DNA from 4 places in the Cellvibrio sp. 25HG11W-0 genome. Region 1 is predicted to be linked to each of the others. Evidence: predicted binding sites of a transcription regulator. Region 1 holds the regulator's gene; each other region holds the start of a gene.

The links. The regulator FNR, encoded in region 1, switches genes on or off when oxygen is low (the NO sensors DNR and NnrR bind a similar motif). The targets are predictions, from matches to a motif close to TTGATNNNNATCAA.
Region 2: a site for FNR is predicted at 3,304-3,317, ahead of hemN (oxygen-independent coproporphyrinogen III oxidase). Genes of this name have one in related genera too.
Region 3: a site for FNR is predicted at 6,293-6,306, ahead of ccoN (cytochrome-c oxidase, cbb3-type subunit I). Genes of this name have one in related genera too.
Region 4: a site for FNR is predicted at 3,514-3,527, ahead of AC0KUT_RS17915 (GbsR/MarR family transcriptional regulator). Genes of this name have one in related genera too.

The regions. Positions count from the first base shown of each region.
Region 1 is NZ_CM174230.1:2,246,937-2,254,746, reverse strand. It holds gene AC0KUT_RS09430 (hypothetical protein) at 1-824, opposite strand, end outside; gene fnr (fumarate/nitrate reduction transcriptional regulator Fnr) at 1,343-2,101, shown strand; gene AC0KUT_RS09420 (DUF4202 domain-containing protein) at 2,147-2,737, shown strand; gene AC0KUT_RS09415 (SirB2 family protein) at 2,802-3,179, shown strand; gene AC0KUT_RS09410 (hypothetical protein) at 3,339-3,860, shown strand; gene AC0KUT_RS09405 (hypothetical protein) at 3,919-4,257, opposite strand; gene trhO (oxygen-dependent tRNA uridine(34) hydroxylase TrhO) at 4,389-5,384, opposite strand; gene AC0KUT_RS09395 (BolA family protein) at 5,489-5,815, opposite strand; gene AC0KUT_RS09390 (hypothetical protein) at 6,010-6,207, shown strand; gene AC0KUT_RS09385 (diacylglycerol kinase) at 6,283-6,660, opposite strand; gene AC0KUT_RS09380 (phosphatase PAP2 family protein) at 6,799-7,338, shown strand; gene AC0KUT_RS09375 (MJ1255/VC2487 family glycosyltransferase) at 7,368-7,810, shown strand, end outside.
Region 2 is NZ_CM174230.1:4,459,202-4,467,011, reverse strand. It holds gene cysE (serine O-acetyltransferase) at 1-148, opposite strand, end outside; partial or broken gene AC0KUT_RS18790 (serine/threonine protein kinase) at 238-1,113, opposite strand; gene hemN (oxygen-independent coproporphyrinogen III oxidase) at 1,826-3,217, opposite strand; gene AC0KUT_RS18780 (MFS transporter) at 3,418-5,034, opposite strand; gene narL (two-component system response regulator NarL) at 5,303-5,944, shown strand; gene moeA (molybdopterin molybdotransferase MoeA) at 5,991-7,259, shown strand; gene AC0KUT_RS18765 (sulfite exporter TauE/SafE family protein) at 7,290-7,810, shown strand, end outside.
Region 3 is NZ_CM174230.1:3,217,987-3,225,796, forward strand. It holds gene AC0KUT_RS13450 (heavy metal translocating P-type ATPase) at 1-764, opposite strand, end outside; gene AC0KUT_RS13455 (FixH family protein) at 771-1,319, opposite strand; gene ccoG (cytochrome c oxidase accessory protein CcoG) at 1,387-2,820, opposite strand; gene ccoP (cytochrome-c oxidase, cbb3-type subunit III) at 2,968-3,885, opposite strand; gene AC0KUT_RS13470 (cbb3-type cytochrome oxidase subunit 3) at 3,910-4,077, opposite strand; gene ccoO (cytochrome-c oxidase, cbb3-type subunit II) at 4,080-4,691, opposite strand; gene ccoN (cytochrome-c oxidase, cbb3-type subunit I) at 4,702-6,159, opposite strand; gene AC0KUT_RS13485 (argininosuccinate synthase) at 6,482-7,699, opposite strand.
Region 4 is NZ_CM174230.1:4,262,773-4,270,582, reverse strand. It holds gene pbpC (penicillin-binding protein 1C) at 1-139, shown strand, start outside; gene AC0KUT_RS17925 (cytochrome d ubiquinol oxidase subunit II) at 286-1,305, opposite strand; gene AC0KUT_RS17920 (cytochrome ubiquinol oxidase subunit I) at 1,302-2,768, opposite strand; gene AC0KUT_RS17915 (GbsR/MarR family transcriptional regulator) at 2,901-3,467, opposite strand; gene AC0KUT_RS17910 (DUF2254 domain-containing protein) at 3,730-5,037, shown strand; gene AC0KUT_RS17905 (DCC1-like thiol-disulfide oxidoreductase family protein) at 5,096-5,539, opposite strand; gene AC0KUT_RS17900 (metalloregulator ArsR/SmtB family transcription factor) at 5,658-5,966, shown strand; gene AC0KUT_RS17895 (hypothetical protein) at 6,009-6,461, shown strand; gene AC0KUT_RS17890 (thiol-disulfide oxidoreductase DCC family protein) at 6,451-6,876, shown strand; gene AC0KUT_RS17885 (class I SAM-dependent methyltransferase) at 7,006-7,810, shown strand, end outside.

The sequences.
Region 1 (7,810 bases):
CTTAGACCTGTGGCTGTCTCCTCTTCTATGTGATAACGCTGCTTAAACCATTCTCGGAATTGCTTCGGCGTAAATTGCCCATCAAGCACCCACAGCAACTGAGGCGGTTGTTTTTGCTGCCCTTGGGGTTCCTGCAAATAAGCCCCCCCCCAGAGATGTGTTATCTCTGTGCGCACATTAATGCCTGCTTGCTCTAGACTGCCAAGCAAATCTTTACCTACTCCTGGCAGGCTGGCCAAATCAGCACTGGCCAGCAATCGAGTATTTAACTGGGCCATATCAACGTGACCGAGCGCCAAGAGCTCTTTGCTCGCCAAGGCTGACACCAATTGCTCTTGTTCTGGCCCCAAATCTGACTGCTGCCATATTGGGCGAGTAACCCAAATCAATACACCTATTAATACAAAAATTAACGCTATAGCGCCCATCTTCAAATAAGCAAAATAAGGCGTGGACATGAATGTATCTTGCACAAAGTCATCATCTTCGTGCTTAGACTCATCAAAATCATTTCGAACGTCTGTGTTTGAGGAAGCCGTCACTTCAACGTCTGAACGAGCTTTAGCGGTAGTAACCGTGTCTGCAATTTCGCTTTTTACAGCATCTTTAGTGACACGCAATACCGCTCCTGCTTTTGCGAAAGCGCCATACCACTGCTTAGCAAGTGCCAGAGATTCCACCTTCTTAATGACCAAAGGGTGCCCTGTAAAAAAACGCTGCGCTACGGTATCGGGCGTTTGCTTTAATAACTGCGCCAAATTGGTAACGACTTCTTCTCGTTCAAAGCCGGTGCGCAATTCACCACTAAAAATCAATTTATACATTCTGCTCTCTTTATTATTGTAAAACTTGCTTGTCACCAATCAGTAATACCGAACCAACATCAACCTATAAGCCGAGTAAAATTGGAATGAAAATTTGATACGAGAAAATACAGCAATTAAGGATACCCTCAAAACCATACCTCAACGACCATACTTCAGCGCCGAGGAATAGCTTGAACCTAAAGATAAAGCGCCAGCGCGACAAATAACAGGAGAACTATCAGTACTATAAAGATTTGGACGGCGGAAAGTCAAAACTGTTTAGCGCTTTTTCTTATTTCATCTCTTTGATTAACTTAAACTTTTCCAACTTTCCCTCACCTATTAAGCGCATTGGTCAGCATTATAAGCACCTCCATTGACACCGAGAATCAGGTGCGACCGAAATAGCAGTAAAGGTAATCTTTGCCTCTAATATTCCCAAGACAAAATCAACTATTTACCCCCATGGCCAAAGCTGTAACAATCAGGGCCATATTTAAGTGCGTACTTAGCGGCACATTTTAGAGGCTCATATTATGACCATTGCCCATACCACGGTTAAAACCCAAGATGCCAGTTGCCCGCACGACAAAAAAGTAAACTGTAGCAATTGCAGATTAAACACCATCTGCCTGCCCATCAGCCTCCATTTGGAGGATATCGATAAGCTCAACAAGATAGTTCAACGCGGCAAACCGCTACAAAAAGGTGACCACCTCTACTCAGCCAACGAACCTTTTCAGTCGGTATATGCCATTCGCTCAGGTGCGGTTAAAGCAATTAACCTAAGCGAAAATGGCGATGAACAAATCACCGGATTTTATCTTCCTGGCGAGGTGGTAGGCATGGATGGCTTAGCAGATAACCGCTACATTAATTCCGTCATAGCACTTGAAACCTCATCCGTATGTGAGATCCCCTTTGATAGAATGGAAGAGTTGAGCCTGCAAATCCCCAACTTGCAACGCCATTTTTTCCAGCTCATGAGCCGTGAAATCAATCAAGACCAGCAAATTATTACGCTCTTGAGCAAAAGCAGCGCCGAAGAGCGTATAGCAGCTCTATTGCTCAGCATTTCCGCACGTAACAGTCGCCGTCAGCTAGCAGCCAATGCCTTTCGTTTACCTATGTCACGTACCGATATAGGCAATCATTTAGGACTTACGATAGAAACCGTGAGCCGAATTTTCACGCGTTTGCAAAAGCAGACGATCCTACAGGTTGATAAAAAAGAAATCTTCATCAAAGACATGGATCAGTTGCGCCAAATTGCCAATGGTAAACCTCAGTGCTAAAGCGCTTCATTCAATATCTCGCCCTCCAATTAAGTTCAGGTATTTATGACTCTATCTATGCTACAAAAAACACTTAATGCATTTGATCAAGAAAATCTACAAGACCCAAACCAAGAGCCCTTTGAAGGAAAAATGATCGCCAAGGAGTGGCTTTATGCGCAACGCATGAGTCATCATCTTGCACAATTTTGTCCAACAGCTTCAGACCTACTGCAACTCGCTGCGCGCAGCCAACATATTTGCCGTTGGAAAATTCCACGCAGCAACTACCCCATGGACCGTCAGGGCTATAAAAAATGGCGGTTGGATTTAGCTGCATTTCATGGCGAGCAAGCTGGCAATATTATGGCAGCTCAGGGGTATGGTGAAGAGGACGTACTACGTGTTAAGGATTTACTCCTCAAGCGCAGTCTCAAGCGCGATAACGAAGTTCAAACTCTTGAAGATGTTATCTGCCTTGTGTTTATTGAATTCTACCTAAAAGATTTTGCCAATAAGCATACGGAAGAAAAACTCATCGATATCATTCGCAAAACTTGGAACAAAATGTCTGCGGATGGCCACACAGCAGCCTTAAAATTACCGCTCTCTGATGCCATGCTTGCACTTGTAGGTAAAGCACTTAAGGGCGACTAGACCACATTCATCACCTAGCCCACATCGAACCCCAATATATAGCCACCACAAAAAGGAAGCACCCATGTATATGCTTTTAAAACACATTCATTTAACTTTTGTTGCCCTAGCACTTTTAACATTTGTCGTGCGCGGCATTTGGATGTTTATAAACTCCAGTATGCTCGACAAGAAAATAGTGCGCATTGCTCCGCATATCATCAATACCATTATGCTGCTAAGCGGCATTATCTTAGCGGTCCATTTGCACCTCTCACCCGGCAACCAACCCTGGCTTTTGGCCAAAATAATTGGTTTAGTGGTCTATATTGTCCTTGGAGTAGCCGCATTTAAGCTCCCCAGTCCTCTCGCACGCAAAATTCTCTGGGTGGATGCACTCATAGTCTTTGCCTATATCGTGAGTGTTGCTATTACCAAGAGTCCCATGGGATTCCTAAACTAGCCCAGCCAAACTGCCAGCCGTCAATAAAAACTGATAGCTGGCAACCGATTAGCGCACAAAACTTGAAATATTGATAAAACTTGCCCACACTGGGGCTGTGTCTTTAACAACACTATAGAAGTTCTCCCTTCTCATAACTTTAATAAATGGCGAGCCCCTATGCGATCAATTATTTACGCCCTACTGCTGTTAAGCCTATCTCAAGCCAGCTTTAGCTGTGATGAGGCCTGTAAACGCGAAAAAGCAGAGACCGCAAACAACATCAAGTTTGCCAGTTATCTCAACGCCAAATACTGCAAATCGACTGCGCAAGACTTTATTTTACGCGGGTCCAAAAGCCTTAAAACTTACCGCGAGACACAGCTGGTACAAACTGCTCATCGCGGCGGAGCCAAAAATATTCGCAACTATGTTACCCAGCGTAAAGACTGGCTGGAAGAGTGCAATAACTATTTAAAGCTTACTGATCAAGGTTATATCTTCCGCACTAAAGAAACGTCCGAAAAGATACTAAAGACGATGGATGAGGTTGCAATAGAACTGAAAAATATCATGTTGCGACGCCCCGTTGCAGATGAAGTACTGAGCGTTGTCACCCAACCTGCAACTGATAAATTCGACCAGCTATTCAAGCTCGTTGATGACCACTATCTAGAATTGCAGCGCCGCGGATTAATGTAAGCAACAAACATAAAAAAACCGCTGTAGCCATTGGCTACAGCGGTTTTTTTATGTTTCATTACGACGATTTTTTTAGCGACAACACCGATCGTTGCGGCTTGTCTGCACGCTCTGCAAATTGACGAGCAAGCTCCTCGCGTTCGCGTATTGCCACGGACTTAGCATCTTGCGCACTGCTCGACTGCCAAGCAACAGAAGCATGAGAAGACGTCTTAGCCAAAAACTCTAGCCCAGAGCGCAGCAAGCGCGCCTGCTCAATAAAACTTAACCCCTCAGGAAACTTACCAGGATAAACATCTGAAGGATCTTTGAGGCTACCTTCAATACGCAAACTAAAACCACTGGCATGAGTGGCGGTACCAGCAGCCGCATCGGCCACCCAATCATCAAAATTCATAAATACCACAACTGGAGATTAAGGACATGGGCATTAAACCATAATCCATTTATGTGACAAAATAGCTATTCTCTATCTAACGTAGAATCATTAAGAATTCATTCTAGATTAACCGTAGTTATGCAGCTATCTTACACGCCTTGTACTTTTTGAGCGCTGCGCCGCTGCTCATCACGGTGAACCTTCTTTTTGAGCGCCCGTATCTGCCGCTCAGGTGGTAATGCCCCTAAATGCGGCTCATTACGTTGATGCGCCAATTCAATTTGTTTTTGACGCTCAGCAAATCGCCCTCTTTGCTCTGCCGTCAATTGATCGTAACAACGTGGGCAGCTTACTCCTGCCATATAGTGCTCAGAGAGCTTATCCGCTTCCGTAATCGGATGACGACAGCCATGACACTGGTCGTAGATACCCTTTTCTAGCTTGTGATTAACCGCAACGCGATTATCAAACACAAAACATTCACCGCGCCAAAGACTCTGCTCTTCTGGCACCTCTTCTAAATATTTGAGAATACCGCCTTCGAGGTGATAGACCTCTTCAAATCCTTGCTCTTTTAAATAGGCTGTAGACTTCTCGCATCGAATACCGCCAGTACAAAACATCGCCACTTTTTTATGTTTCGCAGGATCAAGATGCTCAGCGACATAGGCAGGAAACTCACGGAAGGTCTCCGTTTTAGGATCAACAGCCCCCTCAAATGAGCCTATATTGAACTCATAAGAGTTACGTGTATCAACGACCATAACCTCAGGATCACTAATCAAAGCATTCCAGTCTTGAGGTTTCACATAGGTACCCACAATTTTTTTAGGGTCAATACCCCTAATCCCCATAGTCACTATCTCTTGCTTCAGCTTTACCTTCATGCGATAAAAAGGCTGCTCATCATAGATCGACTCTTTATGACTCAAGCCAATAAAACGATCATCTTCTATAAGAAAAGTGATAAGACCATCAATAGCCTCGCGGGTACCTGATACAGTGCCATTAATACCCTCTTCCGCCAGTAATAAGGTTCCTTTTAGCCCTAAATGATCACAGAGGTCCTTAAGGCGAGGGGCTATAGATTGGTAATCGGGCAGTGTTACAAACTTATAGAGGGCAGCAACAATAGTGGGATTCATAGACTTATTACACATCACATAGCTCAAAAAGAGCAGATTCAAATTTTAAGGCGATTATAGGCGATTACTTTTTACTCAACCAGAGAAATTGCACCTGCATTGGCCTAATGCTCATGCTTGCTGCCACCCAAACACTGCGGTGATGCAGGAACCTGGCGCTGCGCCTGCCACTCCTCAGGGCTGAAGGTATGAAGAGCCAAGGCATGAACGCCTTGCTGCAATTCTTGCGCTAGGCAGCCATAAATAGCTTGATGGCGCTGAACTTGACGCTTGCCTTGAAATTGGGAAGACACCAAGGTGACCTTAAAGTGTGATTCGGAGCCTGGGGCAACAGAATGCATATGGCTCTCGTTCTGAACTTCTAAAAATAAGGGCTCAAAATCAATTTCCAACTTAGAAACTATGCGGTCTTTCACGTCATTCATGCTCATACTCAGTTACTTTTGCTATCTATTTGAGTGACCCAGCTGGCCGTAAACTTTTTTACAAAAAAATCAGGGGTATTTTAGCCCTAAAGATCTACACTGTGTTGATCTCGCGCAATCAAGGTGCGTTTTTATAGTATTGCACTCCATAAACACCCTTTAATCATAAAAATAATCTATTTCTTACAGAAGCTAAACCAATGAATGAACATAAGTTCTTTTTTGACCGACGCAAGGGGCAAGACCGTCGCCTTGACCGTGATCCATGCAAAAATATGCCACTGGATATCTATCACCGTAAGCGTCGTAAGTCTGTAGAGCGTCGATCAGTCGGGCGCGCTATAGAAGAAGATTATTTGGCGCAAATGAATCTGGCCCACTCCGATACTCAACATTAAAAGCTGGCAGCGCACCGAACTCTTTAGCGTTTGGTGCGCAGCAGTCTTCCTGCATAACCTCTAAATTGAATAAATCTATAAACCCACAAAACGGTTGTAGGCTACCAACCCCCAAACTACCGCAAGCAGAATCAAGCTCACAAATACCAATGCTGAGCCTATATCCTTAGCTCTTCCCGACAATTCATGCTTCTCGGAACCCGTACGATCCACCACAGCTTCTACCGAAGAGTTAGCTAACTCCGCCATCCACACCCAAAAAATACTTGCCAATAAAAGTATCAACTCAATATGAGTTTGCGCCAACCAAAAAGCTATAGGCATTAAAATCACACCCAACACCACTTCTTGGCGAAAAGCGGCCTCGTATTTCCAAGTGGCATGCAACCCTTTCATCGAATAGCCGAAGGCATCAATCACACGTGTCATGCCGGTCTTACCTGGTTTACTCATTCAAAGCTCCAAAGGTTAAGGCTGTAACCCCACGGTCACAAAGTATTCACAGAAGAGTCACAGTCCCGTGGGAGACTCATTAGGTGATGTTTTAGTTCGTTCAAGACAATTAACTTCATTCACTAAAGGCGGTGAATCATGAACACATTTTTACAAAGAGTCCATCACTTGGACACACTGGCATTCTTGTGGGTGCATGTGACAAAACGTTTTCAATATCGTAAATCGGTCAGATTTATTTCTCACACTGGTGATGGCCTAGTCTATTTATGCCTTGCTCTGATGCTGCTGGCATTCGAGCCTCGCGTTGGCGTAACATTTTTTTGGGCTGGTATTATCGCCTACAGTTTTGATGTCAGCCTCTATTTACTTTTAAAAAATCTCATAAAGCGTGATAGACCAGCCGCAAAATTAGATTGCTATCAAGCGTGGATTACCCCCTCAGATCAATTTAGTTTTCCATCTGGCCACACTGCGGCCGCATTTTTATTTGCCTGTTTAGTTGCAAATTTTTATCCAGCCTTTGCTGTTCCATGCTTTATTTGGGCGAGTGCCATAGGCGCTAGCCGTGTACTGCTTGGCGTGCACTACCCCACCGATTTAGTCGCTGGCGCCATACTTGGCAGCAGCTGCGCATTTCTGGGTGTTTACCTGCACTCGTTACTTGTAGGGCTGTAATAATTCTTCATATATCAGGCGGAAATTGCATGAAAATATTGTACGGAGTTCAAGGCACAGGAAATGGTCACATCACCCGCGCCCGCATTATGGCGAAAGCATTGGCTGATGTTGGTGTAGAAGTTGATTGGGTATTCTCCGGCAGAGAGCGCAAAGATTTTTTTGACATGGAAGCTTTTGGAGACTATCAAGTTTTTCGCGGCCTAACCTTCGCCACACAAAGCGGTAGAATTCTTTATTTGAAAACGGCACTGCAAGCGAATATAGGCCAACTCATTCAAGACACTAAAAAAGTTAACGTTGAAGGTTACGATTTTATTATTAATGATTTTGAACCTGTTTCAGCCTGGGCCGCCAAGCGTGCAGGGAAAAAGGTCATAGGCATCTCCCATCAAAATGCTTTTCTATACAACATACCCAAGAAAGGTGGCAATCCATTTGTCAGCTGGTTTATGCGCAATTTTGCACCTGT
Region 2 (7,810 bases), 2.2 Mb from region 1:
TGAGCGCAGCTTCAAAGTTGTCATGGTTGAGAATGGTCGAGTAGAGGAAGCTGGCCAGCACTGGCTCGCACTCCGCTTGTTTGCGCGTTTGTAGGCGAATGGTTTCCCACAGGCTATCGAGCAATAGGGCAGGAGCGGAGGCGTTCATAAGCATTTCTCTACAGAAGATTCATAATGTGTAGTGACCATTATGAGGGCTTGAATGAATAATTCTACCCTTAGGCTTGAGTTTGTCGTCTAGTAAATCACCAAGGGTGGTTCTTGCAGGGCTGCCAATTGTTCGCGCAGCTCTAAAATATGCTCACCCCAATAGCGTTCAGTGTTAAACCAAGGAAAGTGACGCGGGAAGGCCGGGTCGCTCCAGCGCCGCGCTAACCAAGCACTGTAATGCATGATACGCAGGCTGCGCAGCGCTTCAATTAAGCCCAGTTCGGCCAGATCAAAATCGCAAAATTCGCGATAGCCCTCCAAGACTTCACTCAATTGCAGCGTTTGCTGTTCGCGTTCGCCCGACAGTAGCATCCACAAATCCTGAATAGCGGGGCCATTGCGCGCATCGTCAAAGTCGACGAAGTGTGGAATGTCATGGCGCCACAAAATATTGCCCGGATGACAGTCGCCATGCAGGCGAATGGGGGTGTAGTCGATGCGTGCGAACACCGCTTCGCAGCGCTGCAATATGTCTGCACCGAGGGTGCGATAGGATTCGCGCAGACTATTGGGAATAAAATCTCCTGCCATTAAAAACTCATAGGAATCGCGCCCAAAGGTGTGAATATTGAGCGGCGGTCTATGGTTAAACAAGCGTGCTTGGCCGAGGGCGTGAATGCGCCCAAGGGTGCGCCCGAGGGAGAGCAGAGCATCAAAGTCATCGAGATTAGGCGCATGGCCGCCTTGGCGTTCATAGAGCGCGAAGCGGAAACCGCCAAAAGTGCGCAGGGATTGCGCCTGCTCATCCAGCATGGGCGGCACTACCGAAATTTCTAAATCTTTGAGCGCCTGAGTGAACTCGTGCTCTTCAATAATTTGTGCATCGCTCCAGCGCTCGGGACGATAAAACTTGGCGATTAGTGGCACAGCGGCTTCTATGCCCACTTGGTATACACGGTTTTCACAATAACCTTAACGCCATTGTACATGTATGTCGGTAACTAATTGTTAATTAGAGTTTTTAATTAAACAAAAAGTCGTATATGTATACATAACTATTCAGGGGAAATGTGTACAAATTTGGGCTGGGGAGTAGATTGGTAGTGAGTTAGTACTTGGCGCCAAACAAACACCATAAAACCTGAAGAGCCAAATCTAGATAAGCCTCAAAAATGTAACCTCAAAAGCCACTCATGAGCTATTAAACGCCATGAGTGACAGTATTATTCAAGATCCCGATTTTTCACAAAAATCTGTATGGCTATATCCAAGCGAGAGGTGCGTCACCCTGATTTTGCAAGCATTTGAAATTACGCTGGGATCTTGAGGAGATCCAACCCAAAGAAATATATTGATGCAGCAATGGCGATAGTTTCTTCGTCTAAAAATGCGTTACGTAGAGTATTACGGCATGATTTGGTATTTCAGTTGGAGTTACGTTTAGCCGATGAACTGACCCCGCAGTAGTATTTAACATTACCGCAGAAACTTTGCTGCCGCATGGTGTTACTGAAACTGTGTCTTCAGTGCTGATTGCGCACTATCAAAGCCATTCCAAATTAAACGTGGACTTCCAGACTCTAGTGGACACGCCTAAGTCAACAACCTTGAGCGGGTAGTGCAATCCAATCACTATTACACTACCTGCTCAAAATCTACCCCCAAACATTACCGACTAAATTACCTTGGAGTAACGAATTGTTGATGCGTTATTAAGATACTCATCAAACACCATACAAATTCTCCGAATAAGCAACCGCCCCGCATTGAGAACTTCAATTCCATCATCATTTATCGTGAGTAACCCATCATCAATCATTGGCTTTAATTGCGATAATTCTTTAGCAAAATGAGTGCGCACATCCCGGCAAAATGCACCATCAACAGCAGCAAAATTCAAATTGAAATGACAAATTAATTGATTAATTACAAACTGCCGCAAAAGATCTTCGCTGGTTAATTCAATACCTTTAATAAAAGGAATTGCACCCGAGTCAATCGATTTTTGATAATGTTCAACGCGCTTAGCATTTTGTATATAGACATTGCCGAATGCGCTAATCGCAGAAGCTCCAAAAGAGAGCAAATCGCAATCGCCATGAGTGGAGTAGCCCTGAAAATTTCGTTGTAACTTTCCTGCTCTTTGTGCTTGTACCAAACTATCATCCGGTTTTGCGAAATGATCCATGCCAACATAAATATATCCAGCGCCCTGTAACCGCTCTATCGCCATATACAGGAGTTCAAGTTTTTGCTCTGCTGAGGGAAGATCACGCTCGTTAATTAATTCCTGGCTCTTAAAAAGATGCGGCATATGGGCATAATTAAATAATGACAAGCGGTCGGGAGAAAGTTCTATCACTCTATTTAATGTTTCGCCGACACTGCTCAAAGTTTGCATTGGCAGGCCATAAATTAAATCCATACTGATCGAATGATATTTTTGTTGTCTCAGCGCCTTTACCAAGGCACTGACTTCCTCAGCACTATTGTAACGATTTACTGCTTTTTGAACGCTTGAATTAAAATCCTGCACACCCATACTGACACGGTTAAAGCCGAGCTTACGCAAATGCGCCATAGTATTCGCAGATACGCGCCCTGGATGAATCTCTATAGAGTACTCACCTGCGTCATCATCAAGCAAGGTAAAGCGCTTGCGTGTTGCAGCCATCAGCCAAGACATTTCATCATCACTGATAAAAGTGGGGGTACCACCACCCCAATGTAATTGAGTTACAAGTCGCGCGGAATCAAATAACTCTGACTGCATCGCCATTTCGCGCTCCATACGTTCCAAATAAGGTTGCGCACGGCCTTTGTTGTTAGTAACTACTTTGTTGCATCCACAATAAAAGCAAAGGGTATCGCAAAAAGGAATATGAAAATAAAGCGACAGCGGCCGTCCACTCGCGTTACTCCTCTCAACCGCTGCTTTAAAATTGGCAACAGCAAAACTTTCACTAAATTGTGGCGCAGTAGGATATGACGTGTAACGCGGCCCGGTTAAGTCATATTGCTTAATAAGTTCGGAATTCCATTCAAGTGCAGCTTGAAAATAAGCCATAAAATAACCTTGATATCTGATAACTCTAGTGCAGAGCCATTTGTGAAAATTTGCTTTTTGGCATACGGTTTTTATAAATGAAGCGATTGACATATATCAATTTATTGAGCCAACCGGAAAATTGATAATTTGATACGTTAAAATTTTATTGAGTAGCTTAGGCGTGTCCACTAGAATTTTGGATGTCCATTGTGAGGTTTTCAGGGATTATAAAATTCACCTTGTTTACGTAAATAAAACCACCAATTTAATAACACACACACCAGATAAAATACCGCAAAACCCAGCATCGCATATTCCGGTGTAGCGGCTTTGATTTGCTCGCCAAATACCTGCGGTATATAAAACGCCCCATAGCCCGCTACCGCAGAGGTCCAGCCCAGTGCCGGGCCCGCTTGCTCTTTAGGAAAAATATTGGCGATGGAGCAGAAGGTTGAACCATTACCCAGTCCACTTGCGGCAAACAAACCTAAGAACACTAAAAAGAAGGGCGCAAAATACTGCTCAGGGCTGGCGGATTGATAGGCCATGCGCATGTAATAAGCCGCAACTATCGACAAAATAACCATTGCAATCGCACACATTTGTGTGACCAGTGCACCGCCAAATTTGTCAGATACCCAGCCACCTACCGGGCGAATGAGTGCACCAATAAAGGGGGCGATCCACGCGTAAGTCAGAGCGCTTGGGCCACTCGGGTTAAGGGTGTTATGGGTCATCACCCCATCGACAGGTACATGGCTAAAACCAAAAATAACCTGAATAGAGAGAGGGAAGGCCGCTGAAAAACCAATAAATGAGCCAAAGGTCATTACATACAACACACTCATTACCCAAGTGTGCTTGTTGTTAAAAATTTTGTACTGACGATCAAGGCTGGTGCGAATAGATCCGGGCAGCGCTTTGAGTAACATCACCGTAGAAAATAACACCAACACCAGTACCAGCTCTTTGGGAATGCCAAACCCGGAACCATTGACACTGGCAGGCATGATTAGCCACAGCCCCAGAGCTGAGGTTGCAAAGCCAATTAACATCATTGCGATAATGATCGCAAAAGAGCGCGGCGCTCCGCCTGCAAGGTTGGGTGTGACGTCGGCGGTGTTGATGTTGTTCATGCCAAACCAAATTGCAAAGGCGAGGGGGATGAGCAGTAGTAACCACACAAAACCGGCATTTTGAATCCAGGTTTCAGTGCCTGCTGGAATAGCGCCGATCAGCGTGCCGCTTGAAGACTTCAAGATCATTGGGTCGCCGCCCAATACCCCAAAGGCACCAAAGGTCATAAACAGCGGCACCAGTATTTGCATGGTGGTCACGCCAAAATTACCCAAGCCCGCATTTAAACCTAAGGCTAAACCCTGTTGTTTGCGCGGATAAAAAAAGCTGATGTTGGACATAGAGGCCGCAAAATTACCGCCGCCAATGCCCGATAACAGCGCCATTAATTGAAATACCCAAAAGGGTGTGGTCGGATCTTGCAGCGCAAGCCCCGTACCCAGCGCGGGCAGTATGAGTAAACTGGTGGTGAGAAATAGCGTATAGCGCCCGCCGCATAAACGAATAAAAAAGCTGGAGGGAATACGCAAGGTGGCGCCGGTCAAACCCGCAATGGCGCTCAGGCTAAATAAATCGCCTGCGGCATAGGGGAAGCCCAGGTTGAGCATTTGTACGGTGATGATGCTCCACTGCATCCAGACCGCAAAACCGCACAACAAGCTGGGAATAGAAATCCATAAATTGCGAGCGGCAATTTTTTTACCGGTTGAATCCCAAAATTCTGGCTGTTCCGGTTCCCAGCGTTTAAGGTCAGACATGTGACATCCTCAGGTATTATTAGCGTAAGTATTACTATGGACTTATGCCGATATGTACACCATTCAACCGGAGAGTTACCCGCATCACTTTGTGGGGTTAGTGAGTTAGCCGAAAGTAGGTAGTTAAAATGCTACTCACTACCTCCAAAGTGGCATTTCTGGGTTTTGCCAGAGTTAAACAGTTATTATTAATTTCAAGCAGTTACTATTAGTCTTAAACAATGACTAGGCAGAAAAGTCTGCGCTATTTTTTTTAAAGGAGAATTCAGTGAACGCCGAAGCAGCAAGCATTATGTTGGTGGACGACCACCCCTTATTGCGCAAAGGGTTGCGCCAATTAATTTCACTCGCGGGTGATATGGAGGTAGTGGCGGAAGCCGGTAACGGTGCCGATGCGATTAAACTGGCAGTGGATTTAGACCCAGATTTAATTTTGCTGGATTTAAATATGCAGGGCATGGACGGCTTAGAAACTCTGCGTCGCCTGCGAGAAGAGGGTGTCACCTCGCGCATAGTAATGCTAACGGTATCGGATGCTGATGAAGATGTGCTAAATGCTATTTCTAACGGTGCCGATGGCTACTTGTTAAAAGACATGGAGCCAGAAGATATGCTCTCACACATAGAGCGCGCACTCACAGGCAAAATGGTATTGAGTGAAGCTGTAACGCAAGTATTGGCGAGCGCCATTCGCAACCCAGTGAATAAAACCGAAGTGGGCAGCGACAGCTTGACCCAGCGCGAATTAGAAATTTTAAAACTGATTGCCAAAGGCATGAGCAATAAACTCATTGCACGCGAGTTAGATATTTCAGACGGAACCGTAAAAGTTCACGTTAAACATCTGCTTAAAAAATTGCATTTGCGCTCGCGGGTAGAAGCCGCCGTCTGGATGATCAATCATCAATAATTGACGCTTCTTGCATAACTAACACTGACTTTTTTACGAGAATCATATGGTGGATTGCTGCGCACAGCCCGGTTTATTGGCCCTTGAAGACGCGCTCGCGCGCATCCAGCAACAGCTCATGCCTGTGCAGCAATACGAACTTGTTGCGCTGCCACTGGCATTAGATCGAGTGCTAGCCGAGCCTGTCATCGCTGCGATTAATGTGCCCTCAGCCGATAACTCGGCGATGGATGGCTACGCTTTACGCGCCGCCGATTGTAGTGAGAAAAATAGTGCGCTGCAATTAGTTGGCCAAGCCTTAGCAGGGCATCCCTTTATAAGTGAAACAGGGGCCGAACTGCGCGCAGGTGAAGTGGTGCGCATTATGACCGGCGCGATTATTCCTGCAGGTGCCGATGCGGTAGTGATGCAAGAAAATACCCGTGTAAAAGATTCCCAAGTAATCATTCAGCAAAGCGTGCGTGTGGGCGAAAATATTCGTCGCGTCGGTGAAGATATCAAACAAGACGCACAGGTATTTACGCAGGGCCGGCGTATTAGTGCGCTCGATATTGGTTTGCTTGCCTCCTTAGGCATCGCGCAAGTAAGCGTTTTTTGCCCACTGCGCGTGACGATATTTTCCACTGGCGATGAATTATTAGCGAACGGCGCGGCATTTGAAACGGGAAAAATATATGACAGCAATCGCCCACTGCTGGTTGCACTGTTACAGCGCTTAGCGGTAGAGATAAAAGACTTAGGCATAATCCCCGACAATATGGACGCCTTGCGCGCGGCTTTCACCCAAGCAAGTGAATGGGGCGACGTAGTGATTTCTACCGGTGGTGTCTCGGTAGGCGATGCGGATTACACCAAAGATGTATTGGCCGAAATGGGTAGTATCGATTTTTGGAAAATCGCCATGAAGCCCGGTAAACCCTTTTCGTTTGGGCGCTTAGGTGCCTCTTGGTTTTTTGGTTTGCCGGGCAATCCGGTATCCACCGCCGTGACTTACCATCAATTAGTGGTGCCGGGTTTACGCAAGCTTGCGGGTGAAATTATCAGCGAACAACATGCGCCGCTGACATTGCAAGCCACAGTACAACAGCCCTTAAAAAAACAACCGGGGCGAGTAGATTTTCAACGCGCAATTTACACCTATCACGCGGGTGAACAAAACGGTGAGCCACAAGTGCGTACTGCGGGTATGCAAAGTTCGGGGGTGTTAACCGGTATGAGCAACGCCAATTGTTATATCTACTTAGACGCAGAGCGCGGCGCAGTCGCCCAAGGCGAAAGCGTAAAAGTGATTCCGTTTGATCGTTACATTAGTTAAATAAAAAACCTTTAAGAGCGTGGAGTGGGTGTGGAGTTAATTACCTTAGTCATCGCAGGTGGGATTTTTATCGCCGCACTTTTATATTCATCTGTAGGCCACGCCGGTGCCTCGGGGTATATCGCCATTATGGCCTTGGCAGGCTTGGCTCCTGAAAGTTTAAAACCTGCTGCACTCACGCTCAATATTTTAGTCGCGAGCATTGCCAGCTATAAATATATTCGTGTACAAGCCTTCTCATGGCCGTTACTCTGGCCTCTGATTGTCACCTCCATTCCTTGCGCATTTCTCGGTGGCCTATTAACTTTGCCCGGTCATATTTATAAACCCATTTTGGGCGCGGTATTAATTTACGCCGCCTTTCATTCTTTTTTCACCGCCAAAAGTGCGCCACTCAAAGGCACCCGCAACGCCAACCAATGGTTGCTTATGTTGGCGGGTGTATGCATAGGTTTTTTATCGGGTTTGATTGGTGTCGGTGGTGGAATTTTCTTAAGCCCAATTTTATTGTTTTTACGCTGGGGCGAAACACGCATTATTTCCGGCGTTGC
Region 3 (7,810 bases), 970 kb from region 1:
ACAAGCTGACGACTTTGCGCACTGCGCCATGCCGCTTGAAAGAATGGCCATGCGGAGAAAAACACCACCGGCGTTGCCACAAGCATGCTCAACCAGCGTAAAAAATCTAACCAAAAACCACTGGCACCGGTATAGAGGCCCACCGCAACCATCATCGCCTGCATCATGCCAAAGCCAGCGACACCCAAGCGAAACAGAGCTATACGGTTTTCTTTTTTAATTAACTGCTGAGCCTGATCGTCAGTTGCGGGGCGCGGCACATAACCTATAGCCGCCAGCGCTTTTAATAAATGACTTAGGGGCGTTGCCCTATCCCACACCAAGGCGCAGCGGTGACTGCCGAGATTAATACTAATGGAGCGAACGGCAGGGTTGGTTTTCAAATGCGTTTCAATCAGCCAACTACAAGCTGCACAGCTAATTCCCTCAAGCAACAAATTCGCTTGGGCATAACGCTCATCGAGAGGCACCACAAACTCAGCTTGGACTTGAACTAAATCATAAATATCCCAAGATTGATTTTGAACTTGTTGCACTGCAGCGGAGGTGATGCTGCCGTTAGCAGCCGTAGTGGCGCGATAACGATAAAAGTTTTCTAAACCTCCATCTACTATCGCCATGGCAACAGCCTGACAACCGGGGCAACACATTAACTGCTGCTGCCCTTCTACGATAACGGGGTAAAAAGCCTGCGGTGGAATGGGCAAGGCGCAATGAAAACAAGACTGCGCTGCAGCAGACTGAGGGGAATCAGCAGATGTCATGCAGAATTATTTAACCCGAGGGTTCAAATGTGTGGTTTCACTGCGCGAAAAATTAATGTCACCGCTAAGTGTCCAAGGCGCCGCATCGCGCTGCTCCAAATCAGTAACGGGATAAAGTGTTAAATACCAAGAATAACGCGGCTCAGATGGTAGCTCACCGCGATAATGCCCATCGCCTACTGATGTCAAAATGATTTCCTGATCCTTAGCTGCTTTAACGGGGTGCCCCATAAATAACAACAACTTATCAGGCACTTGATCAGCATCCACAGGCATTGACTCGAAAGTTAACAATACTTCACCAGTAGCGCGATCAAACCGCAAAGCTGCACTTAACCCCAAGGCTTTAGCTCGCTTATCTTGATCAAATGCCTGATTAATCATGCGGCCTTCGTTGTAATAGTTATCGATAATCACATCATCAGAGCCGCTCAGCGCAATACTTACGGTAAAGCCACACATGATGATGATAAAAATCAGTGGCCCAAACACAAACCAAAACCAAAATTGGCGGTACCAAGGCTTGATCGTTTCATCATTACTACTCGTGTTCATAGCGGATATTTCACTCAGTTAATGCAACGTTAAATAGGCAGAATTAAAGTTTCTTAATCAAAAAACCTTAAGGCTCGACATAAGGCCCGATAAACGTTGTGGTGTGGCTCGCTACTATTTCAGGGTTTTCTTGGGCGCGAATAGTAAACCGAATTTCTGTCTTGTTCGCCTTTAGATCAGATTTTTTCACCACAACACGTACAGGAATAGTGAGAACTTCTCCTTCAAGTGCTGGGATATGTTTATAACCTTGGATTTCAAAATCATAAGCACCTTTTACGTCCAAATCATAAATATGGGTTTTGCGATCCATATTATTAATTTTTATGGTGTAAACATTTTGAATGGTATCACCCGTCTCTCGGTACATGCGCACACCACGGTCGCGTTGCGCCTCAATCCCCGCCGGTACACGCGTAGCAATTGAATAGACAAAAAGCGAAACCATAATAACCAGCATCAAACCGTAGCCAATCAAGCGTGGACGAAACACCTTGGTTTTACCATGCAGAATCGCATCTTCGGTGGTAAAACTGATTAGACCGAGAGGGTAATCCATTTTTTCCATAACGCTATTACAGGCATCGACACAGAGACCGCAGTCAATACACTCCGCCTGCAGGCCATCACGGATATCTATATCTACTGGGCACACCTGCACACACCAGGAGCAATCGATGCAATCACCCAAACCAGCAGCTTTGTAATCATCGCTAGTTTTACGGGGGCCACGCTTTTCACCGCGTACCGCATTATAAAAAACCGTCAGGGTATCAGCGTCATACATGACCGACTGAAAGCGAGCATAAGGGCACATGTATTTACACACTTGCTCGCGCATAAACCCAGCATTCAAATAGGTAGCAGCGGCAAAAAAGAATATCCAAAATGCCGGTACCACATCCAAATCAATAGTGAAAAATTCAACAACAAGCCCACGTATAGGTGTGAAATAGCCCACGAAGGTGAGAGACGTAATTAATGCTATGCCGGTCCAAATCGCCTGTGTACCAAACTTACGTAAAAACTTTTCTACCGACATGGGCTGCGCATCGAGCTTGATACGTTTGTTTCGATCCCCTTCGCACAGATGCTCAGCCCACATAAACATTTGGGTCCACACCGTTTGTGGGCAGGTAAAGCCGCACCACACACGCCCTACCAAAACAGTCACAGTGAACAATAAAAACGCGGCAATAATCAGCAGCCATGCCAAATACATGCTGTCTTGCGGCCAAAAAGTGAGCCATAAAATATGAAATTTACGCGCGGGTAAGTCAAACAACATGGCGGGACGACCATCAATTACCAACCATGGCATCAACAGAAAACCCAACATTAAGGGCAAGCCGGTGTAGCGACGTAGCCGCTGATAGAATCCCGTTATGCGACGGGTATAGATCTTGTCATCTGACTCATACAAATTGACATAGCGAATTGCAGAATCCTGCCCTTTAGCGGCCGGTTCATTTGATGAAGGTGCTGTAGGTTTGTCGCTCACGGAATTACCTCAATAAGGTGCCATTTGCAGTCGCTCTAACCAACCTAAATTAAAGTACAGCAAATTTAACTCAAAAAAAAAGGCAGGCCCATGCCTGCCCTTTCTATTTAGGCCTCTGCATGAAGGCCCCTTTCACTCAGGCAAGAATTACTTGGTTTCTTCCAATGACAAGCTATAAACATAAGCAGCAAGCAAATGGATTTTGTCTTCTTTCAATAACTCTTCTTGAGCGGGCATCACTCCATTGCGGCCACTGCGAATAGTTTGACGAATGGTTTGTGGTTCACCACCGTAAAGCCAAATTTCATCCGTTAAATTAGGTGCACCCACTAACTGATTACCTTTGCCATCAGCACCGTGACATGCAACACAATTAGTAGAGAACAGCTTAGCGCCAGCTTCTGCTTTTTCTGCATCATGCTTAGTACCCGAAAGCGATAACACATACTCAGTAACATCAACTACGCCTTCTTCACCAAGAAGAGTACCCCAAGCAGGCATTGCAGCTTTACGGCCATGAGTAATAGTTTCCAAAATTTTCTCTGGCGTACCACCATAGAGCCAATCTTTGTCAGTTAGGTTGGGGAAGCCGACGTTACCGCCACCATCCGCACCGTGACAAATAGCACAGTTGTTAGAAAAGAGGCGTACACCCATTTTTAAGGCATCAGGATTCTTCGCCAAATCAGCTACCGGCATAGCAGCAAAAGCCCCATAAGTTTCTGAGTAGAGTGCAGCAGCCTCAGCTTGATGGCCACGCAATTCACCCACCGAGGTCCAAGCACCTGAATCTTTCCACTCAATACCTTTATAAAGTCCCAAACCAGGAAAAATAATCAGGTAGCCAGCGGCAAAAACGAATGTCGCTATAAACAAACCAAACCACCAGCGCGGTAATGGGTTGTCATACTCTTCAATACCATCGTAAACATGCCCGGTGGTTTTTGCTTCAGAAGGTTCAGTATCTGACACCGCCACCTTGCGATTAGCCAACAGAATCCACAACAATAACGCTAGGTTAGTGAGGGTGAGGCCGACGATCCAACAGCTCCAAAATAAACTCATAGTTAACTCCGCCCTTCTCGATGATTACTTGGAATCATCTGTCTGCTTATGTTCTTGTTCATCGATAAATGGCAACTTGGCATCTTCTTCAAAGCGCTTTTTAAGCTTGGGCGAAAAAGCCCAAATAGTCACACCGAAGAAGGCAATAGTTACCAATACCGTTGAAATTGCACCCATTGTGCCTACGTCCATTATTAACGCTTCTCTTTGAGCAATAAGCCCAGATTTTGCAAGTAAGCAACGAGTGCATCCATCTCGGTTACACCCTTAACAGCAGCGCCTGCGCCTGCAATATCATCATCGGTATAAGGCACGCCTACAGAGCGCAGTGCGCGCATCTTGTCGGCAGTGTGCTTGCCATCTAACTTGTTGTCATACAAGTGTGGATAAGCAGGCATTATCGACTCAGGCACCACGATACGTGGGTTAAACAGATGCACCTTGTGCCAGTCATCTGAGTAACGGCCACCAACGCGTGCCAAATCAGGACCAGTACGCTTAGAGCCCCAGAGAAAGGGGTGTTCATAAACAGACTCACCTGCCACTGAGTAGTGACCATAGCGCTCGACCTCTGCACGCAGTGGACGAACCATCTGCGTGTGGCACACATGGCAACCTTCACGTATATAGATGTCGCGCCCTTCCAATTGCACAGCATTGTGCGGCTTCAAACCAGCGATCGGCTCTGTAGTTTCCTTTAAGAAAAACTGCGGAACGATTTCCACCAAGCCGCCGAAACTAATGGCAACGACCATCAATACGGTCATCAAGCCAATATTCTTTTCTACAATTTCATGACCTTTCATGACTTTCCCCTTATACCGCCGAAGCCTGAGTGGTTGGCGCTGCTTCGAGCGACTCGGTTTGATTTGCACCCTTCACCGTGCGGTAGGTGTTGTAAGCCATGACAAGCATGCCAGACAAAAAGAGCAGGCCACCAATCATACGCACAAAATAACCGCCCTTACTGAAGCTAACCGATTCAATGAAGCTATAAGTTAATGAACCATCGGGGTTAAACGCACGCCACATCAAACCCTGCGTAATACCGTTAACCCACATAGCTACTACGTAAAGTACGGTACCTACTGTCGCCAACCAGAAGTGTAGATTGATCAATTTGATGCTGAACATATCTTTGCGACCAAACAGAATGGGCAACATGTGGTAAGTAGCACCGATAGAAATCATCGCCACCCAGCCCAGAGCGCCAGAGTGAACATGACCTACGGTCCAATCAGTGTTGTGCGATAAGGCATTCACATTTTTGATAGCCATCATGGGGCCTTCAAACGTAGACATGCCGTAGAAAGAGAGAGAAACCACCAAGAAGCGCAATACCGGATCGGTGCGCAATTTATGCCAAGCACCTGACAAGGTCATAATACCGTTGATCATACCGCCCCAGCTGGGTGCCAACAGAATCAACGACATTACCATGCCCAACGACTGAGTCCAGTCCGGTAAAGCTGAGTAGTGCAAATGGTGTGAGCCAGCCCAGATATACAAAGAAATCAGCGCCCAGAAGTGAACAATAGACAGCTGATAGGAGTAGACCGGACGACCCGCTTGCTTAGGCACAAAATAATACATCATGCCAAGGAAGCCAGCAGTCAAAAAGAAACCTACAGCATTATGACCATACCACCACTGCACCATGGCATCGGCAGCACCTGCATAGGCAGAATAAGATTTGAATAGCGTTACAGGCACTGCGGCACTGTTGACGATGTGCAACACGGCTACTGTGACAATAAAGCCACCGTAAAACCAGTTGGCAACATAAATATGAGAGGTTTTACGCTTAACGATGGTGCCAAAAAACACTATGGCGTAAGCAATCCAAACCACCGCGAGCAATATATCAATTGGCCACTCAAGCTCTGCATATTCTTTTGTGGTAGTCATACCCAACGGCAAAGTTATGGCCGCCAGCAATATGACCGTCTGCCAACCCCAAAACACAAAAGGTATTAACCAGCCACCAAACAAACGAACCTGACAGGTGCGTTGCACTACATAGAATGAAGTGGCCATAAGGGCACATCCGCCAAATGCAAATATAACTGCATTGGTGTGCAGAGGGCGCAAACGACCAAAACTGGTGTAAGGCTGTAACAGATCATTAAGGCCAGGCCAAACCAATTCAGAGGCAATAAATACCCCCATCGCCATCCCAAAAATGCCCCAGACAATTGTCATAATGGCAAATTTACGCACTACATCGAAGTCGTAAACTGGTGGATCACCAGCTACTGTCGCATGACTACCCATAGGACTTTCCTATTACTTGATGAAAAATGAAGACCAATGACACAGACACTATGGCACTAAGGCATTAACCCTATTAAAGGTGCGGCATTTTGCCTGAAGCAGACGGCTTTGTCTCTTTCTGATAATACCCAGCTTGATATTTATCAATAAATTTATGCTGCTTTGACTAGTTGCTAAGCAATTACGCCTAACGACTCGCGTTACTTTAACAATACGAGCTTCACAGTCTAGTCAGTGATGGGAGATTTGCCGTCACAATTAACACTCAATGCAAGGATTGAGGTGCTGCTGCGGGAGCGCTGAGTGCGCCCCCACTCGAGTATTAACGTAATTTACGGCCTTTGTTAGCTGCAATACGCATACGCAAGGCATTTAGTTTAATAAAACCTTCTGCATCCTTTTGATTGTAAGCACCGGCGTCATCTTCAAAGGTAGCCACTTTTTCATCAAACAAACTATCGTCTGAACGGCGGCCCACAACGTGTACGGCACCCTTATAAAGTTTTACACGCACATCGCCATTCACGTAGGTTTGCGATTCGTCGATCATGGTTTGCATCATCAAACGCTCAGGACTCCACCAGAAGCCGTTGTAAATCATCTCGGCATACTTAGGCATTATGCTGTCTTTCAAATGCGCAACTTCGCGATCCAAGGTGATAGATTCGATAGCTCGGTGCGCACGCATCATAATGGTGCCACCAGGAGTTTCATAGCAGCCGCGCGACTTCATACCGACATAACGGTTTTCAACGATATCCAAACGACCCACACCATTATCACCGCCTACTTTGTTCAAATAGGTCAATACGGTTGCAGGAGACATTTTCTCGCCATTAATAGCGACGATATCGCCCTTCTCATAAGTAAGGTCGAGGTAGGTCGCCACATCGGGTGCAGCTTCGGGCGATACACTCCAGCGCCACATGTCATCTTCTGCTTCAGTCCATGGATTCTCCAACACACCACCCTCATAGGAAATGTGTAGCAAATTGGCATCCATAGAATAAGGAGACTTCTTCTTTTTGTTGAAATCAACTGGGATATTATGCTGCTCGCAATAGCTCATCAGCGTCTCGCGCGAGGTCAAATCCCACTCGCGCCAAGGTGCAATTACCTTGATACCGGGCTTAAGTGCGTAGGCACCCAATTCGAAACGCACTTGGTCATTGCCCTTACCCGTAGCGCCATGAGAAATAGCATCAGCACCTACTTCGTTGGCAATCTCAATGAGTCGCTTAGCAATCAAAGGGCGCGCAATTGAAGTGCCGAGCAGGTATTCACCCTCATAAATAGTATTGGCGCGAAACATAGGGAACACATAATCACGCACGAATTCTTCACGTAAATCATCAATATAAATTTGCTTAACGCCCAAGGCTTCAGCCTTGGCGCGCGCTGGTTCAACTTCTTCGCCCTGACCTATGTCAGCTGTAAAGGTCACCACTTCGCAGTTGTAATTCTCTTGCAGCCATTTCACGATAACTGAAGTATCTAAACCACCGGAGTAAGCTAGAACGACTTTTTTGATTGATGACATAGGGGGCTCCCGCCATTGCACTAAAAGGATTGAGAAAATAGATTTTTGAGTAGAGGTACTGGACGCAGAGGTTGAAAAATGCTCGGCGCATCCTCCGCTATGATTCACCGT
Region 4 (7,810 bases), 2.0 Mb from region 1:
CGAATTTCTCGGCGCCACCGAAACCTTTCATCAATTTGCGCTGGACCTAATTCCCGGCGAGCACCAAATAACCTTGGTGGATGAGCAGGGGAATCGTTTGACGCACCACTTTCGGGTACTGGGAAAGGCGGATAATTGATTGATCACAATTGCTGTTTGTTGGTTATTTCGGAAGTTTGCGAGCAAATACTATTCGCTGAGTGCTTAAGCTAAAAACCCCAGTTTTTCAAGCTGGGGTTTTTTATTTTTAGCCAGCTAATTTTTTGGTGGACTTATATTTGCGTGTTAATAGTATTTAAGTTGCGTCGCTTTGCCCCAAAATATTTTGTAAGAGATGGCGGTGTAAACCAGAATGGTAGGCAGTACGATTAGTGCACCATATAGGATAAACATGAGGGACTCCGAGGCGCTTGCCGCTTGCCAAATATCTAATTGGTTGGGTACTACGTAGGGGAAGAAACTGTAGGCTAAACCGATAAAGCTGAGTAGGAAAATCATTGCCGCTGCAGCGAAGGGAATCCAGCAGCCAAAATCCTGCGGGTAGGGGAAGCCTTTTAAGTAGCGATCTACAATAAAAAATAACACCGCGCAAAACACGGGAATCACCAGTAGCAGCACTATCAGCGGGCTACCAAACCATTTGGCAAAAATGGCAGGGTTAATTAAGGGGTTTACAATGGATACTGCCACAATGCCCAGCGCCATAAGCCAGCCGCATTTGCGCGCCCAGCGCGCGGCGCGCAATTGTAATTCCCCTTCGGTTTTCATGACCAGCCAAGCTGCACCTATAAATGAATAGCCTGCGGTAACACAAATAGCACTGAGGCTTGCAAACAGATAGGCGGCTAAGCTCTGCTCAAACCCCATAACATAGATGCCGAGCATATAGCCTTGCGAGAGCGTTGCGAGGAGCGAGCCCGTTTTAAAAATAGTGTCCCACAGGTTTTTATGATCCTCTGGTGCTTTAGCGCGAAAATCAAAGGCGACACCGCGCAAAATTAATCCAGCAAGCATGATAGTTACGGGTAAATAGAGGTGAAATAAAATCATGCTATGTGCAGCGGGAAATGCAATTAAGAGTAAGCCGATACCCAGCACTAGCCAAGTTTCATTGGCATCCCAAAATGGGCCTATGCTGGCGATCATGGTGTCGCGCTGAGCCTCGGAGTCTTTAGGCAATAAAATACCTACCCCTAAATCATAACCATCAAGTATGGCGTAGATAAAAAATGCCAATCCCATAAGCCCTATAAAAATGATCGGCAACCAAAAATCTTGACCACTGAGCTGTGTAATATCTGTCATGACTTTTCTCCTGGGTTGGTCCTTGGTTGCTGAGTTGCTGGCTGGCTGGCTGACGTTGAATTTTGAGGAACTTGCGCGTTGATCAGTTGCTCTTGTAGGGTTTCGACTTCATCGGCGCGGTCGACCAATACTGATTTTCTCGCCATTAAAAACAGGGTGCGCACATAAGCAAAAAGTAAAAGTGCGTAGAGCGTTAAATAAATACTAAGAGAAATACCTACATTACTCGGCGGAGTTTTGGTGACTGCGTCAGCAGTTTTTAATACGCCAGTAACTAACCAAGGTTGGCGGCCGATTTCGGTCACGTACCAGCCCGCGAGTGTGGCGAGCCAGCCGGAGAAGGTCATGGCTACAAATACTTTTAGTAGCAAGGGTGAAATTTCTTTGGCGCGGCCCTTAAACCCCGAGAACAACTGCCAGCAACCTAGCCAGCTCACCAGCAGCATTAAAACGCCTAAGCCAACCATGATGCGAAAGCCGTAAAACAGCGGCTTAACTGGAGGATGAGCATTGGCGAATTCATTGAGGCCTTTCAGTTCGCCATCGAGTTTATGGGTCAGAATTAAACTCGCCGCCTTAGGGATTTCAAGGGCGAAGAGGTTGCTTTGGGTTTTTTCATCAGGTACTGCAAACAATATCAGCGGCGCGCCTTTTTCGGTGTGCCATACCGCTTCCATTGCCGCTATTTTCGCGGGCTGATGCTGCAGCGTATTCAAGCCGTGCATGTCTCCCAATAAAATTTGTAAGGGAATTAACAGCGCGGCTGCAACTACAGCGGTTTTTAGTGCGAGACGCGGTGCGGGTTTGTGATCACCTTTTAATAGCCGATACGCAGACAGCCCTGCAATTAAAAAGGCTGCAGTTAGGCCTGACGCTACCACCATATGTGCAAGGCGATAAGGCATAGAAGGGTTGAAAATAATTGCCCACCAGTCAGTAGGAAAGGCTTTAAGACTATCGCCAACTTGACGCATTTCGAAACCGACGGGTGTTTGCATCCAAGAATTAAGAGCAATAATCCAGAAGGCAGACATACTGGTGCCGACGGCAACCAAAAGTGTTGCAAGCGTATGGATGCGATTAGAAACGCGCTTAATACCAAACAACATAATACCGAGAAAAGTTGCCTCGAGAAAAAAGGCCGTCAGCACTTCATAGCCAAGCAGTGGCCCCGCGATGTTGCCCACGGTTTCCATATAGCCCGGCCAGTTGGTGCCAAATTGAAAGCTCATGGTAATACCGCTGACCACACCCATCGCAAAGGTGAGTGCAAAAATTTTCACCCAAAAACGATAAGCGCGCATCCATACATCATCGCCGCTGCCGTTATAGCGCAGTTTGAAATAAACCAAAAACCAACACATGGCAATGGAGATGGAAGGAAATAAAATATGAAAGGAAATGTTTGCAGCAAATTGAATACGCGAGAGTATGAGTGTATCTATTACGGCGGGTTCGAGCATGGTGTACCTCGATGAAGAAAATAAAAATCCTTCTGGGTTGGTCAATCTTAAATGTGCTGTGCTGCAATGGTGATTGTGAGGAGCCTTGTGCGCGCGACTCATTCAATCTCAGCGAATTCAGCTTACTTCCAATTACTTTGTTGAATCTTTTTTACCACCTAAAAAACGGTCTTTCATATCCAGCACCTTGCCGATATTACTGCCCAGTTTGAGCAGCTTGGAGAGCTTGGCTGAATCTAAGCGTTGAATTTCGGTGGTCCAGAGGGTGAGCATTTCAATCAGTTCATGCATTTCGCGCATGCGCTGTTGTGCATATTCCTCTTCGGCATTGGCTGGTTTTTCGATCAGTAAATTGCGCAGTGTGCTCAGAGTGGGGTCAATTTCACGCTTGCGGCGCTGTTCTATAAGCGTTTTGGCAATGTCCCACACATCGCCAGGTGCCGAGTAAAACTCTTTGCGCTCGCCGGGGCGGTGCTGCAGCTTCACCAACTCCCAAGATATTAATTCTTTTAAACCCATACTCACATTAGAGCGAGATATGCCCAGCGCCTCGGTCATATCGTCTGCACAGAGCGGTTCTTCACTCAATACCAGCAGGGCATACATCTGTCCTACGGTGCGGTTAATACCCCAGCGACTACCCATTTCGCCAAAGTGGAGAATGCAGGATTGGATCATGGGTGTTAGGTTGCTTGGCATTATGTTATTTCCTGGTTTTCAGTATTTACTGAAATTACAGAAATATTTGATATTGGTCAAGGATCAGTTGTATAAAGCTTGTTAATGGTGCGGAGGTAGCTGGGTCACATTGTCTTCAATCGGGGTGGGCTATGGTATTCCAGCATTCTCTTGTTAAGTTTGGGAGAAGAGATTAATTTGTTTGCAGCAATCTTGGTGCTGTAGTCGTTATAGTCTATTTGAGCATCAAAATTTCGGTAAAAAGCCGTTAAAAGGAGAATAAATGAAAGATCAGTTTAGATTTCTGTTGCGCCGTATGGGCGAAATGCTTTGGGTAAAGCCCTTGTTTATTTGTATTCTCTCCATTGCGGTTGCATTTCTGGCAAAAATGGCAGACCAAATGCCTGTGTTTGAGTTAACGCCGGAGGTTTCCTCGGAGTCTGTTGAGACGCTATTGTCGATTATTTCGGCGAGCATGTTGGTGATTGCGGTATTTGCGGTAGGGTCAATGCTCTCGGCGTATCAGTCGGCAAGTAATGCTGCAACGCCACGCTCTTTTTCTTTAGTGATTGCAGATGACGTTTCGCAAAATGCACTATCTACTTTTATTGGCGCCTTTATTTTTAGTATTGTGGCGCAAGTGGCCTTGATGAATGGCTATTACAATAATGCGGGCCGTTTTGCGCTTTTTGTTCTCACCACTACTGTTTTCGCCTTAGTGATTTTTAGTTTTATTCGCTGGGTTGATCGTATTGCCCGCTTGGGTCGCTTGGGTACTGTTATTGAAAAAGTAGAAGCAGTGACCGAGGCCTCTTTGCGCAGGCGATTAAAACAGCCGGTTTTACGCGGTGTAAAAGCTGAAGGTCGTACCGATGGATTGGCGATCTATAGCGCGCACATCGGTTATATCCAGCGCATTGATATTGCCGCCTTGCAGTCCTTGGCGGAAAAAGAAGATTTAAATATTGAAGTGGCGTCACTCCCCGGTAAATTTGCAACACCGGATATGCCCTTGGCATATCTTCGTGCTGCTGCAGATTCAGAAAATACGTTGGTAGATCAAGAGAAAATAAATTGTGAAAAATTCGCCAACGCTTTTGTTATAGGGAAGAGCAGAACCTTTGATGACGATCCTCGCTTTGGCCTTATAGTACTATCTGAAATAGCAAGTAGAGCGCTATCGCCTGCTGTAAATGACCCAGGTACCGCCATAGGCATTATTGGGTCGTTAGTGCGCTTGCTCGCACCCTGCGCGCAAGCGGGGCGTGATACTAGTGAAGAACCGGAAGTTAGTTTTGATCGTGTAGCTGTTCCTGAGGTGTATTTGGGGGATATGTTTGATGATGCCTTTAACCCCATAGCACGGGATGGTGCAGCAGTAATCGAAGTTATTATCCGCCTGCAAAAAGCCTTGAGCACATTGGCATCGCTCGGTAATGAGCAGATAAAGCTGGCTGCTATCGAGCAGGCGCAATTGGTTTTTGCGCATGCAGAAAAATCACTGCGGGTGGCCGAGGACTTAAATAAGTTGCACAGCGTCTCGGGCTTTATTAAGGATTTTAAGGCGCATCATTTAGCGCATCAGGTTTAAAAAATGTGAGTAGTGAGCAGCGCATGCGTACATTTTTTTGTTAGCGTTTCGTCGCAGGTTAAGGTCGCGACTTAAGGTTTTCGATATAGTGAATCCCTAATAATTTGAGCAGCAATGTGCGAAACGCTTTACCAATAGGGTAAACAATGGCTGCCCCAATATGGGTGCTAAAGAGGTAATAATTAATACGATTAAAAATACCTGATGGCGTGCTGAGTAAGGTCAGCAAGTGTATGGCGTCAGGTCCATAGTAGATGGCGTTTTTAAATTTGAGCACCATGCCTTGATCTATATCGAGCCCTAGTTGTGTTATTTCATCCATCAAGGGACCGGGTAAGCGAGCATCCACTAAGTGGAGTTGGCCAACGGCAGCGCGAATGCGTATATATTTGCAATAAGTGGTGCATACAGGGCATTCGCCATCGTACACCAACCATACATCATGATTTCCTTTCTCGTTCTTTGCATTAGCAATTGTTTTGCTGTTCATGTTGCTATTCATGTTATTGCTCCTGATTTTCTACGGTAGCTATTGTATGTATTTGGTGTATGAGGCTAGGAATGTGCGCCGACTCATGTTAGCTTATACATTAATTAACTAAATAGCTAAATATATAATTATGAATATAGATCGTGTATTTGAGGCTCTGGCATCGACGCCGCGACGGAGAATTCTGGCTTATTTGTCGGAAGCCTCTATGACGGCGGGAGAAATCGCTGAGCGCTTTGACATGAGCAAGCCTTCATTATCGAAGCATTTAAAAGTGCTAGAGCATGCAGGCCTCGTCACCTATGAAAAAAAAGGTCAATTTGTTCACTACCGCCTTGCGGATGACAACATGGTAGCCAAGCTCCACAATATGATCGCCACTTTTTGCCCCGAGGGTAGTCAGTTGAAAAAAGAAAGTAAGGCGAAAACGAAGAAATAATCTAAGGCGATTTTTAATAGTCAGTGCAGAGCAATAAATTTTATGCGGAAATTATTAATTTCATGGCTGTATTTTCTGGGCGTCGCCCACTTTTTGTGTGGTGTGGGTATGACTTGGTTTAGTGAGTATCCTTGGTTAGCTGATTACCACACGACAGTGTTAAGGCTGTTCTATCTCGATGCGGCGGTGTGGGAGGTGAAGGCATTGCAAGTCTGGTGGGTGTCATTGTTTGGTGCAACGCTACAGGCATTTTCACTTTTTATGTTGCTGCTTATTTATTTGGGCGATCGTTTTCACCTGCAAGCTGTGTGGTTGGGGTTGGCTGTTGTTATCTTAGTTTGGGCGCCGCAGGATATTTTTATTTCTGTACAAAAGTATGCATGGTTGCATTTATGGGTTGATCTTGCCGCTGTTTGCGCCATAGTGCCGCCATCGATTTATTTGTGGTGGCTGGATCGTACTAGGCAGCATAAGGGGTCATTCAATGGAGAATAAGCTCCCGCCTAACGTAAGTGATGGCGATCAAATCATACTCTTTGATGCGGTGTGCAAACTATGTAATGGCTGGAGCCGTTTTATTATTCGTTTTGATAAAGAGCATCGGTTTAAACTTTGCTCTGTGCAATCCGAGCAAGGTCGGGCAATTTTGCAGTGGTTTGATTATTCGCTTGATCAGTTTGAGACTATGTTACTTGTGCAAGATGGGCGGGCTATAGCAAAAAGCAACGCGTTTTTAGAAATAGTTAGGCAGCTGCCACTTCCCTGGTCCTTGATAAGTGTGCTGAAGGTGTTTCCACAGGTGATACGTGATTGGTGCTATGACCGCATCGCATTAAATCGTTATGTGTTATTTGGAAAGTATAATTATTGTATCTTGGCACCTGCAGACCATAAACAGCGATTTCTCTAAACGGTAGATAGTTCGGTTAAGGATGTAACGCTATAAGTTAAAATGAAGGCAGTCTAAAGATCGTCATTTTGAATGGTCTTATTCGAAGCAAGAAGTATCGCAAAAAATATGTTTAATTAAGCCCTAGCTATGTTCCCACTGCGAGTGGTTGAGCGGATTAAAGAGATAGACATGACGATTGATAGCTCCATTACTGATGTAAATAAATTTCTTGCCGACTGCCAGTCGGCATTTACTGCCGATACCTTACAGCGTTTAGTCTTGTCTAAATACAAAGGTGTGGATGTCGATCTAACGCGCATAACTATTCGGCCCGTGCAAATTAAAGAGCAAAAGCTGCTGTCATTTGTGTACGAATACCGGACGAATCATGTCACAAAAAATCTGGCATTGAATGAGGCTGTCGTGCAATTACAGGAGTGGCTGGGGCGCGATTTCCACAATGCCCATATGATTACTCAAGGCTGGGAAACTCAGCTGAGTTTTAGTAAGAAGGGAAAAGTGCTCATTAACAGAAATCGCAATAAAAGTGCAGCGGCAACGATTGAGGAAGATGCTGAGCCTAGGGATCTTGCGCACAATCGTGCTAAGTTTCGCTATGTGGATCAGGCTCGTCCTTATTTGCGCGAGCTAGGAATTACTGATAGCAATGGACAAATTATTCCGGCTATGTCGCGCAAGTGGAAGCAGATTAACAAGTTTATCGAGGTGCTATCCAAAGCTATAGATCAAACTGGTTTGGCGGAGCGCGGTGAAATCCATATTGCCGATTTTGGCTCTGGCAAGGCTTATTTAACTTTTGCGGTGCAGGATTATTTGAGTGCTAACTTAGGTACAAAGGCGCAGGTTACTGGTGTAGAGCTGCGTCAGAACTTGGTTGATCTGTGCAATCAAACGGTGCAAAAATTATCATTGCAAGGGATTAAATTTGAAC